One region of the Pseudomonas sp. S11P7 genome, then DNA from elsewhere that is predicted to be linked to it. Evidence: riboswitches for the same ligand, from Rfam matches in the RefSeq annotation. Region 1 holds a riboswitch; each other region holds the start of a gene.

Region 1 (5,111 bases):
GGCTGGCGCTGTGCTGGGCTTTTTGCGGGGCGACGAACAGGCAGCCGAGCTTGAGATCGCTGGCGTAACTGATGCGCTTGGCGTCCTGAGTGATGTCGGCAAGAGCCTGGGTCAGGTTGAGGTTGTTCACCCGTGGCCAGCGCTGGGTGGCCTGAAGGAAGGCGCGGTCGTCGCTGCCGGCGATAAACAGATCGGCGCGGGCATTGCGCTCGCCGTCTTCGTTCTGTTTACGGGTGACGGTGTCGTTCAAGGTCACCAGTTCGGCCATCCAGGCGGCGGCGGAGAGCAGGCCGAGGTTGGCTTTCTCGTCATGCCAGTACGGCGTGTCGCCGTCGCCGCGCACGGTGTTGTAGCGGTCGATACAGTCAAACCAGCGTTCAAGCACCGGGCGCAGGAATTCCAGGCGCGGGTTGCTGATGATCATGCCTTGCATCGTCATCGTCCTTATTGTTGTGGTGTGCTTTTTCGAGAAAAGCATGGCTCTTTGATATCACTTGTCACAGTCTGGCACAAGATTGCCAACAGATAATTGATTGATGGCAGTTTCTCGCCCGATGGCCGCCTCTTTAATTGACGCTCCACCCCCAACCCTCTAACCTTCGCCGCTTGTTTCAGGTGCTCTGTGACCTGCGTCGACAGAGTGAAACAGGGAAGCCGGTGAGGGTGGTCTTCACGCGAAGCCACGACGATCCCGGCGCTGCCCCCGCAACGGTAAATGAGTGAACACTGCGTTCAATGCCACTGCTCAACAGCGGGAAGGCGCGCAGTCTGGCCAACGCCGCTCATGAGCCCGGAGACCGGCCTGATCCATCCAGCGGCATCACGGTGGGCGATGCCAGGCTTTTTGCCGTCTATTCTTGTGCCTGCCCGCCGTTTACCCGTCTCAACGGAGAGCTCCCCCATGACCGATTCCCCCGAGCGCGACGAACGCCATCTGGCGCGCATGCAGCGCAAAAAAGCCGTGATCGATGAACGCATCGCCAATTCGCCCGACGAGTGCGGCCTGGTGCTGGTGCTGACCGGCAACGGCAAAGGCAAAAGCAGCTCGGCTTTCGGCATGCTCGCCCGCGCCATGGGCCACGGCATGCAGTGCGGTGTGGTGCAGTTCATCAAGGGCCGCAACAGCACCGGCGAGGAGCTGTTCTTCCGCCGCTTCCCCGAGCAGGTGCGCTTTCATGTGATGGGCGAAGGCTTCACCTGGGAAACTCAGGACCGCCAGCGCGACATCGCCGCCGCCACGGCGGCGTGGGAAGTTTCTCGCGAGCTGCTGCGCGATCCGTCGATCGGGCTGGTGGTGCTCGATGAACTGAACATCGCCCTCAAGCACGGTTATCTGGATCTCGATCAGGTGCTCAGCGATTTGCAGGCGCGGCCGCCGATGCAGCATGTCGTCGTGACCGGGCGCGGCGCCAAGCCGGAAATGCTCGAGATGGGCGATACGGTCACGGAAATGGGCATGCTCAAGCACGCTTTCCAGGCCGGGATCAAAGCGCAGAAAGGCGTCGAACTTTGAATCAGCCCCGTCACTGCCCGGCGGTCCTGATCGCCGCGCCGGCCTCCGGTCAGGGCAAGACCACCGTCACCGCCGCGCTCGCCCGTTTGCATCGCAATCAGGGGCGCAAGGTCCGCGTGTTCAAATGCGGCCCGGATTTTCTCGACCCGATGATCCTCGAGCGCGCCAGTGGTGCGCCGGTCTATCAACTGGACATGTGGATGGTCGGCGAGCAGGAAAGCCGTCGCCTGTTGTGGGAAGCCGCCGCCGATGCGGACCTGATTCTGATCGAAGGCGTGATGGGCCTGTTTGACGGCACGCCATCGAGCGCTGACCTGGCGCGACACTTTGGCGTGCCGGTGCTCGGGGTGATCGACGGCACCGCCATGGCGCAGACGTTCGGTGCGTTGGCGCTGGGCCTGGCGAAATATCAGCCGGACCTGCCGTTCGCCGGCGTGCTGGCCAACCGCGTCGGCACCTTGCGTCATGCGCAATTGCTCGAAGGCAGCCTCACTGAAGGCCTGCGCTGGTACGGCGCATTGTCGCGCGAGACCGGCATCGAGCTGCCGAGCCGCCATCTCGGCCTGGTGCAGGCCAGCGAACTGAATGATCTGGACCTGCGCCTCGACGCCGCCGCCGATGCATTGGCCAGCAGTTGCGAAGTCGCCTTGCCGCCGGCCGTCGAGTTCGCCGCGCCGGATGTGATTGCTGCCGAGCCGCTGTTGCACGGCGTGCGGATCGCCGTTGCCCGCGACGAAGCGTTCGCTTTCACCTATGGTGCAAGCCTCGATCTGTTGCGGGCGATGGGCGCAGAGTTGAGCTTCTTCTCGCCGATCCGCGACACGCAATTGCCCGGGGCGGACAGCCTTTATCTGCCGGGCGGTTACCCCGAGCTGCACCATGTTGCGCTGGCACAGAACACTGCAATGATCGAGGCGATCCGCGCGCACCATGCGGCAGGCAAGCCGTTGCTGGCCGAATGCGGTGGCATGCTGTATCTGCTCGATTCGTTGACCGATGTCGAAGGCACCCGCGCTGAACTGGTCGGGTTGTTGCAGGGCGACGCGGTAATGCAAAAGCGTCTGGCGGCGTTGGCATTGCAGGCGGTTGATCTGCCGGAAGGCTCGCTGCGCGGCCACACTTACCATCACTCCCTGACGACAACCGAGCTGACGCCGATTGCCCGTGGATTGAGCCCCAATGGCGGGCGCGGGGCTGAGGCGGTCTACCGGCAAGGGCGGATGACGGCTTCTTATGTGCACTTTTATTTTCCGTCGAATCCTGCGGCTGTCGCTGCGCTGTTTGCGCCGGGTCTTGAGACCGCCATCGCTGGCAAGCCAGCTCCCACAGGGGATTACGTTTCGTCAGGTATTGCACCGTCCACTGTGGGAGCTGGCTTGCCAGCGATGGGGCCATGACCGACAACGCATTCTCCGAAGCCGAGCGCCAAGCGGTTTACAAAGCCATCGCCGAACGCCGCGACATGCGCCACTTCAGCGGCGGCACCGTTGAACCGCTACTGCTGCTGCGTTTGCTCGAAGCCGCCCATCAGGCGCCAAGCGTCGGCCTGATGCAGCCCTGGCGCTTCATCCGCATCAGCGACCGAACCCTGCGCGGGCAGATCCAGCAATTGGTGGAAGCAGAACGCGTGCGCACCGCCGAAGCCCTCGGCGAGCGCAGCGACGAGTTCATGAAGCTCAAGGTCGAGGGCATCAACGACTGTGCCGAAGTGCTGGTCGCGGCACTGATGGACGATCGCGAAAAGCACATCTTCGGCCGGCGCACGCTGCCGGAAATGGACATGGCTTCGCTGTCCTGCGCGATCCAGAATCTGTGGCTGGCGGCTCGTGCCGAAGGATTGGGCATGGGCTGGGTATCGCTGTTCGAGCCGCAGGCGCTGGCCGATCTGCTGCACTTGCCCGCGGGTGCCAAGCCGCTGGCCGTGCTGTGCCTGGGCCCGGTCAAGGAATTTTACCCGGCGCCGATGCTGGTCCTTGAAGGCTGGGCGCAGGCGCGACCGCTGAACGAGTTGCTGTACGAAAATTATTGGGGAGTGGGTCAATGAGTGTGGCGTTGTTGAGTGTCGCCGCGGTGGCGCTGGATGCGCTGCTTGGTGAACCGAAACGCTGGCATCCGCTGGTGGCCTTCGGCAATTTTGCCGGGCGCATCGAGCAACGTTTCAACGCCGGTGGTCGCGGCTGGCGCAGCCATGGCGTGACCGCGTGGGTGATCGCGGTGCTGCCGCTGACGTTGCTCGCCACGGCGTTTTCCTGGGCGCCTTATGTCGGCTGGATTGTCGAAATTCTTGCGCTGTATTGCGCCCTCGGCATGCGCAGCCTCGGCGAACATGTCGCGCCGGTGGCAGCGGCGTTGCGCGCTGATGATCTGACCGAAGCGCGCACTCGCGTCGGCTATCTGGTCAGTCGCCAGACCGACGAACTTGACAGCAACGCCGTGGCCCGCGCCGCCACTGAATCGGTGCTGGAAAATGGTAGCGACGCGGTATTTGCTGCGCTGTTCTGGTTTGTCGTCGCCGGGGCGCCGGGCGTGGTGCTCTATCGCTTGAGCAACACGCTGGACGCGATGTGGGGCTATCGCAACGAACGCTTCGAGCGCTTCGGCTGGGCGGCGGCGAAGATCGACGACGTGTTGAACTACATTCCTGCGCGGTTGGTGGCGCTGACCTACGCGCTGCTCGGCAAAACCCGCCTCGCGCTCAAGTGCTGGCGTACACAGGCGCCACAATGGGACAGCCCCAACGCCGGCCCGGTGATGGCGGCTGGCGCTGGCGCACTCGGCGTCGAGCTGGGCGGGCCGGCGATTTACCACGGCGAACTGCACGAGCGCCCGCAGCTCGGCGAAGGCGCCCCTGCCGACGCCGATTCCATCGAGCGCGGCTGGCAATTGGTCCAGCGCGGGGTATGGTTATGGCTGCTGATTCTTTGCGTGGGGGCTGAATTCTATGCTTGAGCACGGTGGCCGGCTGCGCAAGGCTGCAGACGATTACGGCATTGCCGAAGCCGACTGGCTGGACCTGTCCAGCGGTCTGGCGCCATGGCCTTTTCCGATCCCGGAGATCCCCGTGCGGGCCTGGGCGCGCTTGCCGGAAACCGACGATGGCCTGGAGCAGGCGGCGTGCGATTACTACGGCGCCGCGCAAGTGCTGCCGGTGGCCGGTTCGCAGATGGCCATCCAGTTGTTGCCGCGCTTGCGCCGTGCCGGCAAGGTCGGCGTGTTGTCCCCGTGCTATGCCGAGCACGCCGAGGCGTGGCGACGCAGTGGCTATATCGTCCGGGAAGTGCTGGAGCAGGAAGTCGAGTTCTTTCTCGACAGCCTCGACGTACTGGTGGTGGTCAACCCTAACAATCCGACCGGCCTCAGCCTGACCCCGGCGCGCCTGCTCGACTGGCACGCGCGGCTGGCCCAGCGCGGCGGCTGGCTGGTGGTCGACGAAGCGTTCATGGACAACACGCCGCACTTGAGCCTGGCCGCGCATAGCCATCTCATCGGCCTGATCGTGTTGCGCTCGTTCGGCAAGTTTTTCGGTCTGGCCGGGGTGCGTTTGGGCTTCGTGCTGGCTGAGCGCAAGTTGCTCAGATTGCTCGCCGAGCAGGTCGGA
Region 2 (5,111 bases), 780 kb from region 1:
CCGTCCTTGGTCAGCACCGTCCAGCCATCGGGCATGTTCTTCACATGGCGCTTGCCGGCGTTGAGCATCGGTTCGACGGTAAAAATCATCCCTGCCTTCAACTTCAGCCCTTGATTGGGAAAGCCGTAATGCAGAATCTGCGGTTCATCGTGATAGACCTTGCCGATGCCGTGGCCGCAATATTCGCGGACCACGCTGAAGCCCTCCTTTTCGGCCAGGCTCTGAATGGCGTGGCCAATATCGCCCAGTGTTGCGCCCGGTTTCACCGCGCGAATGCCCGCGCACATCGCCTCATAGGTGGTCTTGATCAGGTGCTGAGCTTCGGGGGTCGCCTCACCCACTACGTACATACGGCTGGTATCACCGAACCAGCCATCCTTGATCACGGCGATGTCGAGATTGACGATGTCGCCGTCCTTCAACGGCGTACCCGATGGAATCCCGTGGCACACCACATCGTTGACCGAGGCGCAGACGGTCTTCGGGAAACCGTGATAACCGACGTTGGCCGGCACGGCTTTTTGCACATTGACGATGTAGTCGTTGCACAGCCGATCCAGTTCATCGGTGGTCACGCCAGCCTTGACGTGAGGCACTAGCATCGCCAGCACGTCGGCAGCAAGTTTGCCGGCAGCGCGGGATTTTTCGATCTCGGCCGGGGTGTTGAGTTTGATCTGGTTTCTCATGCGAGGGCGACTTCCTGTGTCAGTTGGTGCAGGTCGAGCCCGCCGTTCTGTTCGGCGCGGATCAGCAGGCGGCAGATGGCGCTGTGGTCGAGGTTGGGATGCAGTTCGGCGAGCATGCCGATGCGCATCCAGTGCTCGGCCTGCGCGTTGATCGAGCGGCTGAGTGCGTTGCTGGAGATGCGCAGGTTTTCGTGCATGTCTTCGGAGATTTTTACGATGCCCATGGGTGTTATCCGATACGAAGTGTATATGGATCGTATATTAGCTGCGGGGGTTCGCGGATTGCAAATCCGGGTTGTGACGTTTGTTTTTTTCAGGGTCTGCAGGCGGGTGGTTAGAAGCATGCGGTCGGCTTTGAACCTGTGGTGGCCCCGCCCCTCACCCCAGCCCTCTCCCGAGGGAGAGGGAGCCGATCTTCGTTAGCTTCTGAATTTGTGTTCAGCTCGGTACTCGGTGTGGCCATATGTCGCCCAAACACCGCGATCAGTCCCCTCTCCCTCCGGGAGAGGGCTAGGTGAGGGGCTTTTGATTTGCATCCATGATCGGCTTCAATCTCGGCTCGCCAACAGATTCATCTCCCCCTCAACCAGCCAAATCGTCTACCATGCCGCCGCCGGTTTCCACACGGGATTAATAGGGAATCCGAGGTGCTTGCTCAGCATCGATCGGAACTGCCCCCGCAACTGTAGGTGCCGAGCCTGCTCCACGACTGCCACTGGGTAACCCCGGGAAGGCCGGAGCCAGGCGATGACGCATCAGTCAGGAGACCTGCCGGCACAATGACTACTAACCGGCGGGGTGTCCGGGAAGGACATCGTGCCGTGCGCGTTTTTCGCGTGATGACCGGCCTTGCGCTGTTTGCCGACAGCGCTTGATGGTGTGTTTCCAAACCGTACCCGCCCTCCCCGTACGGTTCCATTGGAGACTGCTTTCATGCTGCTGACCCGCATTGCCACCCTGCTCACCGGTCTGAGCCTCTGTGCCTTGGCGCAAGCGGCGCCCACGGTTTATCCGCTGACGATCGAGAATTGCGGCAGCAGCCTGACCTTCCAGCACGCCCCCGCCCGCACAGTCACGATCGGCCAGGCCGGCACGGAAATGCTCTATGCCCTGGGTCTGGGCGACCAAGTCATTGGCACCTCGCTGTGGTTCAACGACGTGCAGACCCAATACAAGGCGCAGAACAACACGATCGAGCGCCTCGCCGATAACGAACCCAGCTTCGAAGCAGTGATCGGCAAGCGCCCTGAACTGGTCGCGGTAGAACTGGAATGGATGGTCGGCCCGCAAGGCGCGGTCGGCACTCGCGAGCAGTTTCATGAGTTGAAGATTCCGACCTACCTGCTGCCCTCCGATTGCGAAGCCAAGGACAACCTCGTCGGCTCGGACGGAACGCGGCTGGCGCCGTTTCGCATCGACAGCATCTACAAAGGCGTGAGCCAACTGGCGGCGATTTTCGATGTGCAGGCACGCGGTGAACAGCTCAACGAACAGCTCAAAGCCAGCCTCGCGCAATCGATCGCCACGGCGAAAACCCAGCAGCGCAAAGACGTCAGCGCAGTGGTCTGGTTTTCCAGCGCCGAAATGGACATCGAGCCGTTTGTGGCCGGGCACAAAGGCGTTCCGGATTTCATGCTGAGTACCCTGGGCGTACGCAATGTGGTTGAGTCAGATGAAGAATGGCCGACCGTGGGCTGGGAAACCATCGCCAAGGCCAACCCGACGTTCCTGATCATTGCGCGCATGGATCGTCGGCGTTTCCCGGCTGATGACTATCAGAAGAAACTCGCGTTCCTGCGCAGCGACCCGGTAACGCGCAACATGGACGCGGTGAAACACAACCGCATCATCATCCTCGACGCCATGGCCATGCAGGCCAGCCTGCGTACCTTCGACGGCCTCGCACAATTGGCCGCCGCCATCAATGCCTACGACCTGGTGCCATGAGCAGACGCCTGATCCGTTCGCTGCTGGTTCTGCTGACGCTTGCGCTTGCGCTGATGGGCGGCGTGGCGATAGGTGAGACTTCGATCGAGCCGAGCGTGGTGCTGCAGGTGCTGGCCAACAAGCTTTGGGGCGCCGGCTATGTGCTCGACCCGATCGACGAAGGCATCGTCTGGAATTACCGCCTGACCCGCGCGCTGGTCGCCGCTGCCTGCGGTGCCGGGCTGGCAACGTGTGGGGTGATCTTGCAGTCGCTGTTGCGCAATCCGCTGGCCGATCCGTATCTGCTGGGCATCTCCGCCGGCGCTTCGACTGGCGCGGTGATGGTCGCCTTGCTTGGCGTGGGTGCCGGGCTGGTGTCGCTGTCGGCTGGCGCGTTTGCCGGTGCGGTGACGGCGTTCGTGCTGGTCATTCTGCTGGCGCGGGTCAGCGGTTCGGCCAGCGGTACCGGGCAGATCATTCTGGCCGGGATTGCCGGTTCGCAATTGTTCAATGCGCTGACAGCGTTTTTGATTACCCGCTCGGCGAGTTCCGAACAGGCCCGCGGGATCATGTTCTGGCTGCTTGGCAACCTCGGCGGGGTGCGCTGGCCGTCGGTGTGGCTGGCGGTGCCGGTGGCCGTGCTCGGGCTGGTCGTGTGTCTGTGGCATCGGCGGGCGCTGGATGCGTTTACCTTTGGCGCGGATTCGGCGGCGTCGCTCGGCATACCGGTGCGTCGCGTGCAGATTCTGCTGATCGGTTGCGCAGCGCTGGTCACGGCCGTGATGGTCTCGATTGTCGGTTCGATCGGTTTTGTCGGCCTGGTGATTCCCCATGCAGCGCGGTTGTTGCTCGGCACCGGTCATGCTCGATTGCTGCCGGCGAGTGCTTTGGGCGGCGCGGTGTTTTTGATCGCTGCCGACGTGCTGTCACGCACCCTGATCAAGGGCCAGGTGATTCCGGTCGGGGTCATCACCGCGCTGGTCGGCGCGCCGGTGTTCGCGCTGATTCTGGTGGGCCGGAGATCGGCGCGATGACGGCGGTCTTGAGTTGTTCGCAACTGAGCTTCAAGGTGCGTGGCGCCGAGTTGCTGAAGGCTGTCAGCCTTGAGGTGCAACGCGGCGAGACGTTGGGCATCGTCGGGCCGAATGGCGCGGGCAAATCGACCCTGTTGAAGCTGTTGGCCGGCTTGCGCGAACCGAGCGCTGGCGAGGTACTGCTCGACGGTCAGCGGCTGGGAAAAATGGCGCGCCGCAGCGTTGCGCAGACACTCGCGGTGGTCGAGCAACAGGCCGACACCGATGACGGCATTCGTGTGTTCGATGCGGTGGCGCTGGGGCGTACGCCTTGGTTGTCGGCGCTGCAACCGTGGTCGGCGGCGGACGCTGGCATTGTTGAGCAAGCGCTGGTAGACGTCGATGCGGTGCACTTGCGCCAGCGCATCTGGCGCAGTCTGTCGGGGGTGAGCGGCAACGGGTGCATATCGCTCGTGCCTTGGCACAGCGGCCGCAGATTCTGTTGCTCGACGAGCCGGCCAATCATCTCGATATTCAGCATCAGCTGACGATTTTGAGTGTTGTGAAAGCGTTGCCGGTGACTACCTTGATTGCTCTGCATGATCTGAATCAGGCGCTCAAGTGTGATCGTCTGGCGGTGCTGGAGCGTGGGGAGCTGGTGGCGTTGGGCAAGCCGCTGGAGGTGCTGACGCCGCAGCGTTTGCTGGAGACGTTTGGGGTTCGGGCGCGGTATCTGGTTGATCCGTTTGATGGTGAGCAGATTTTGCGGTTTCACTCGTAGCTTTGGGGGCAGGCCCGTTTTTTTGATTGGGTGCATATCCGTTGCTGCGGGTGATGCTTCTGGCGGTTTCGCCCTTACGGCGAGGCACTTTTTCCAGACGCCGAAAAAGTACCCAAAAAGGCTTGCTCCTGCGTTCGGCCCTCGCAGGCTCGGGTCCCTTCGCTCCGGGACCGATCCGGGCGCAGCGGCTACGGTTTGCTTCGCTGCACCTCCTTCCGCTGTGTACGACTGCGTCGTACGGTCGCTGCGCTCCCACGCCCGGATCAATCCCTCCACTCAGCCTTCCGATGTCGCTGGTTAGGCAAAAGCACTCGAGCTTCGCTCATTGTAATGAGTGGTGAGAAGCGGTTGTTCGGCTTGAGATTTGTGTTGGCTTTACCCCTCACCCCAGCCCTCTCCCCCTGGAGAGGGAGCCGATTTTGGTTGGGTCTGGAATTTGCGTTCGACTCGGTATTTCAGGTCGGCGTAGCTTTCGCATCCACCTCGGTCAGTCCCCTCTCCCTACGGGCGGTCCGACGTTTCGGGAGGGCTAGGGTGAGGGGCTTTTGACGTTGCTTTTGATCGATACGTATTTGATCAAAGACTCATCGTCTGACCCACAGCCTTCGCGAGCGGGCTCGCTCCCACCGGGGAATGTGTGCAAGCCGATCCGGCCAGCTCTTTGCGCAGCTGCCGCGCGGCAGTAACCATGTGCACCAGCGCCGC
Region 3 (5,111 bases), 940 kb from region 1:
TTTTCACCGGTACGACGTTTGCCAGCAAGCACCGTGAGGTTTCGGCTTCGATCTTGCGTACCACCCGCATGATCGTGGCGTCGCCATTGGCGCTGAACAAATGCTCGAAATCGCTGACTGGCCCTTGATGCCCGAGCAGCCATAACGCGCGTTGCTCGACCAGATTGTTCAGGAGGCGCTGCCAATCGGCAGAAGTGGCAGGGCGTCGAGGCACCAGCGTGTACCAGGCGAGCACCAGGTCGAGCCGCACCGAACCATCACTTTTGAGTCCGTTGCCGACCTTGCGATGGATGTCCAGCAAGACATCCACGTCGATGGACCAATACAACGGAACTTCCCTCAGCGTGACCGAGTAACCGGCGATGGGGAAAACTTCCGGCGGGTCAGGCGTTGGCGTTCTGGTCGAACTCAGGTGGAAAGACAGCAGGTCATAGAGGAAATCTTTGCCCAACAACGAATGATCGACCGTGGCTGGCGTGGACAAGTGCTGGATGAAGTCTTCGTCTGTTTCGAGTTTCCTGAGGACACGGAATGCTTCCTTGCACTCGCGCCCCAACGCGGAGGCGGCGGGCGGGCAGTAATAGAGCTGACGGGCATCCGTGTTGAACTGATCGTTGATGAGCCCATGCAGGTAGCTGATCAGGTGGTTGAGATCCTGCAATCTGCGAGGCGGCGTCTTGTTGTAGAAACGGGATAACGAGGTAGACATTCAAGGCCTTTGAACCGTAGCGGCTGGTAAATAGTCGAAGGCCGTGAATATAGGGGCATGGAAAACTGGCTGAGGGATACATATATAGGGGCCCGAATGTGCTTGGGTTTCCATTTGTTAACAGCGCAGCAGCCGGCCAAACGCCCACTCGTCGCCACCGTCAGTGAGCGGGCGAGGGCAAACGCCCGGCTTTTTCCGACAAAAATACTGGGACTTTGTCCCGCGCGCCGATTGGCGTAAACTGCGCCCAAGCCTGCGAGGAGTTTCCATGACCGCTATTACCATTACCGACGCCGCCCACGATTACTTGGCTGATCTGCTGTCCAAGCAGAACACCCCGGGCATCGGCATCCGCGTCTTTATCACCCAGCCTGGCACCCAGTACGCCGAGACCTGCATTGCCTATTGCAAGCCGGGCGAAGAAAAACCTGAAGACACGGCGCTGGGGCTGAAAAGCTTCACCGCTTATATCGATTCGTTCAGCGAAGCGTTTCTTGACGACGCCGTGGTCGATTACGCCACCGACCGCATGGGCGGCCAGCTGACCATCAAGGCGCCAAACGCCAAAGTGCCGATGGTCAACGCCGACAGTCCGGTCAACGAACGCATCAACTACTACCTGCAAACCGAAATCAACCCGGGGCTGGCCAGCCACGGCGGTCAGGTCAGCCTGATCGATGTGGTTGAAGACGGCATTGCCGTGTTGCAGTTCGGTGGCGGTTGCCAGGGCTGCGGCCAGGCCGACGTGACCTTGAAGGAAGGCATCGAGCGCACGCTGCTCGAGCGCATCCCGGAACTCAAGGGCGTGCGCGACGTGACCGACCACACGCAGAAAGAAAACGCCTACTACTAAGGCGTTCGCTGCGAACAGAAAAAACGGCGCCCCGTGAGCGCCGTTTTTTTATGCCCCGCAGTTATGTTTGATCGTTCCCACGCTCTGCGTGGTAACGCCGCCCGGGACGCTCCGCGTTCCAGCTCACGGCCTGTATAAATGCGCATGCCCCGCCCGATACAACGACGACTCACTGAACACCTCGCTACCCAACACCCGCCCGACCAGAATCAACGCCGTACGCCGAAAGCCTTTCGCGGCAACTTTGTCGGCAATGTCCGCCAGCGTGCCCACCACCCAGTCCTGATCCGGCCACGTCGCCCGATGAATCACCGCAATCGGGCAATCCGCGCCGTAATGAGGTAATAACTCGAGAATGATCTTCTCCAGATGATTGACTCCGAGGTGAATCGCCATGGTCGCGCCATGCTGTGCCAAATTTCCCAGTTCTTCGCCCGCCGGCATCGCGGTTTTATCGGCATAGCGGGTCAGAATTACGCTTTGGGATACGTCCGGCAAAGTCAGTTCGGCACCGAGCAGCGCCGCGCAGGCGGCGGTGGCCGTGACCCCCGGAACGATCTCGAACGGGATATCAAGCTCGCGCAAACAGCGAATCTGTTCGCCGATTGCGCCATACAGGCTCGGATCGCCGGAATGTACCCGCGCGACGTCCTGGCCGTTGGCGTGCGCGGTCTTGATCAGCTCGATGATCTGTTCAAGGTGCAGCTCGGCACTGTTGACCACGGTTTGCGCCTGATGGCCTTCGAGCACCGCGGCGGGTACCAGTGAACCGGCGTAGATGATCACCGGGCATTGGCGGATCAGCCGCTGGCCTTTGACGGTGATCAATTCCGGATCACCGGGGCCGGCGCCGATGAAGTAAACGGTCATCGTTGAATCCTTGAAGAAGAGGCGCGACAACGCTTCAGATGAAGATTGCTCATGATGGATGGCGGCGATTATCAGGATTTACGCGGCGCCGGCCAATGCCAGCGTTGCCTGAGCGTATTTTTGTCGGCTGATCAGCAGTTTTGCCGGCGCTTGTAGCAATTGTTCTGCAAGCGCCAGCGCCGCGCTTTCCGCCACGCCGTAGCAGCCGGTGCGTTCATAAGCGATTTGCGACTGATGGCTGAGCATGGACTGGTAACCGGCCAGTTCCTCGCTGCTGAAGTACAGCAGGGGTAATGCCAGTTGCGCGGCCAGTTCCTGCAGGCTCGGTTCGTCGCGCTTCAAATCGATGCTGGCCAAGGCCTTGATCGACTTGAGCTCAATGCCATGCGCCTGCAAGGCCTGGTCGAGTAACGCGCGCAGCGTGCTGGTCGGACAGCCGCGCTGGCAGCCGAGGCCGACCACCAGCGTCGACGCTGCGCAGTCATCGCTCATGCGTGATAGTGGCCATCGCTGTTGCGGCGGAACAACCACGCACTGATCAGGCCCAGGGCCAGCCAGAACGCCACGTTGGTCAACTGCGAAGCGATTTTGAATTGGCTTTCCAGCGCTTCGGGCGCGAGCATTGAATGCACCAGCGGCTGCGGCGCGCCGATCACATGCGGCACGGCGAGAATCGCCACGCCCAGCAGCTTCATCAGCCAGTGTCGGCTGAAGGCGATCAGCGACAGGCCGACGGCGGTCGAGGCCGCAGTGCCGATCCACCACATCTGCCGCGACGCCAGATCAGCCGCAGCGGTGCCCGGCAATTCCGGCGGCAGGCCCAGGGTCGGCGCCAGCACGAACGTGGCATAACCGGCCAGCCCCCAAAGCAGGCCTTGCGCGGTGGAGCGCGGCGCACGCAGGGTGTACAGGCCCGCCAGCATCAGGGCGAAACCAACCGCCACCACCAGATTGCCACCTGTGGTCGAAACCACGCGCTGCCAGCCGTTCTCAGGCTCCCAGGCGTCGCCATCGTGGCTGTGCGCCGCAGTGCCGGCCGCGTGTTCGTGGACTTCGGCGACCGGCTCGGATTTTTCAAAGGTTTCGGCCTGAAGAATCAGCGGTGAGACCCAGAAGCTTTGCAGCAGTGTGAGCAGCAGGGCGGCCAGCAGGCCGCTGAAACCTGCGGTTTGCGCAATTCGCTTGATCATTCGGGAGGTCTCAGTGGCAAGGAAACGCAGCGCTGTGGCGGGTATCGTGAGCTGCGTTGTGCACCGCTTCGATATGCGAAAAACCGGCGAAATACACCAGGCCCGCGCCGAGAATCGAGGCGAAGGCTGCCGCGATCAGGCGTTGGCTCAGGGTGGTGGTGCTGGCGATTTTGTCCGTTTTGCTGGCGGTGCTGCTGATGATCGACATGGCGCTTCCCTATAGTGTCAGGGGCAGTCGAACGCATGCGGACCCTGCGTGACGGACACGCAGAGGTACGAACAGCGCCCGCCCACCGCGGGTTTGTTATGTCCAGTGACGCCGATTGCGCACTGTGTGTTGCGGGCCGGTCTCCGGGCTCACGAGGGGTTGGCGCCTGGCCGACCTGCAAGCGTCACCTTCCCATGCCGGGTTGGCACAGTGGCTTTGACGCTTCGCTCGCTTACCGTTGCGGGGGCAGCACCGGACTGACATGGCTCTGAGTAAAGCACATGATTCACCGGTTTCCCGTTTCACCCTGTGAAGGGCACCCGTAACAAGGCGCACAGGAGAGCATGTAGGTGGGTTTGAGTCAATTTCGGGCAGGAGTGAATATCCACGAAACCAAAGCATTGACCCATCATCAACCCATGCGTAGCCTTGCGCCTTCGAGGTTCTTCGACATCTGTCGAAGCTAAGAAGGGAACGCGGTCAAAGCCGCGGCTGCCCCCGCAACTGTGAACAGTGATGTTCGCTGCCACGCCACTGCCAGCTCAATCCACGAGCCCGCGGGAAGGCGCAGCGAACGCCAGGCCCGGCGCCTGAACACTGTCAGCCAGGAGACCTGCCTCGTCACAGATTCTCACTTTCAACCGGGCGGGGTGATCCGGTGGCGAATACTTCCGGCGCGCCTGCGCGTTTCCGGTTCTCGTCCCGTATGCCCGCCGCTTGCCAAAGGGCATACCGATGAAAACACTGGCCAAACTCCCTGTCACCATCGTCACCGGTTTCCTCGGTTCGGGCAAAACCACGTTGCTGCGGCACATGCTCGACAACGCCCAGGGCCGGCGTATCGCGGTGATCGTCAATGAGTTCGGCGAGCTGGGCATCGACGGCGAAATCCTCAAGCAATGCACCATCGGCTGCACCGAAGAAGAAGCCAGCGGCCGCGTTTACGAACTGGCCAACGGCTGCCTGTGCTGCACGGTGCAGGAAGAGTTCTTCCCGGTGATGCGCGAACTGGTCGCACGACGCGGCGATCTCGATCACATCCTCATCGAAACGTCGGGCCTGGCCCTGCCCAAGCCGTTGGTGCAAGCCTTCCAGTGGCCGGAAATCCGCAGCGCCTGCACCGTTGATGCGGTGATCACCGTGGTCGACAGCCCGGCCGTGGCCGCCGGCACCTTCGCCGCATTCCCGGATCAGGTCGATGCGCAGCGCAAGCTTGACCCGAACCTCGATCACGAATCGCCGCTGCACGAATTGTTCGCCGACCAACTGGCCAGCGCCGAT

What was found. A riboswitch is a leader RNA that binds a small molecule or an ion and turns the genes downstream of it on or off. The one in region 1 is predicted to bind cobalamin.
Region 2: it holds a riboswitch for cobalamin, as region 1 does, so the genes downstream of both, M0746_RS13555 (ABC transporter substrate-binding protein) here and cobO (cob(I)yrinic acid a,c-diamide adenosyltransferase) in region 1, are expected to answer to the same signal.
Region 3: it holds a riboswitch for cobalamin, as region 1 does, so the genes downstream of both, M0746_RS12920 (CbtB domain-containing protein) here and cobO (cob(I)yrinic acid a,c-diamide adenosyltransferase) in region 1, are expected to answer to the same signal.

Annotation. Positions count from the first base shown of each region.
Region 1 covers NZ_JALPKS020000002.1:3,745,975-3,751,085, reverse strand. Annotated here, with positions in the region: gene M0746_RS17215 (hypothetical protein) at 1-433, opposite strand, end outside; cobalamin riboswitch at 597-820, shown strand; gene cobO (cob(I)yrinic acid a,c-diamide adenosyltransferase) at 902-1,513, shown strand; gene M0746_RS17205 (cobyrinate a,c-diamide synthase) at 1,510-2,910, shown strand; gene bluB (5,6-dimethylbenzimidazole synthase) at 2,907-3,557, shown strand; gene cbiB (adenosylcobinamide-phosphate synthase CbiB) at 3,554-4,462, shown strand; gene cobD (threonine-phosphate decarboxylase CobD) at 4,455-5,111, shown strand, end outside.
Region 2 covers NZ_JALPKS020000002.1:2,963,380-2,968,490, forward strand. Annotated here, with positions in the region: gene map (type I methionyl aminopeptidase) at 1-686, opposite strand, end outside; partial or broken gene M0746_RS13550 (ParD-like family protein) at 683-1,036, opposite strand; cobalamin riboswitch at 1,284-1,476, shown strand; gene M0746_RS13555 (ABC transporter substrate-binding protein) at 1,620-2,633, shown strand; gene M0746_RS13560 (FecCD family ABC transporter permease) at 2,630-3,646, shown strand; partial or broken gene M0746_RS13565 (ABC transporter ATP-binding protein) at 3,643-4,406, shown strand; partial or broken gene metE (5-methyltetrahydropteroyltriglutamate--homocysteine S-methyltransferase) at 5,058-5,111, opposite strand, start outside.
Region 3 covers NZ_JALPKS020000002.1:2,805,250-2,810,360, reverse strand. Annotated here, with positions in the region: gene M0746_RS12945 (SET domain-containing protein) at 1-709, opposite strand, end outside; gene nfuA (Fe-S biogenesis protein NfuA) at 978-1,562, shown strand; gene cobM (precorrin-4 C(11)-methyltransferase) at 1,686-2,432, opposite strand; gene M0746_RS12930 (cobalamin biosynthesis protein) at 2,511-2,924, opposite strand; gene M0746_RS12925 (CbtA family protein) at 2,921-3,622, opposite strand; gene M0746_RS12920 (CbtB domain-containing protein) at 3,633-3,830, opposite strand; cobalamin riboswitch at 3,948-4,169, opposite strand; cobalamin riboswitch at 4,254-4,465, shown strand; gene cobW (cobalamin biosynthesis protein CobW) at 4,566-5,111, shown strand, end outside.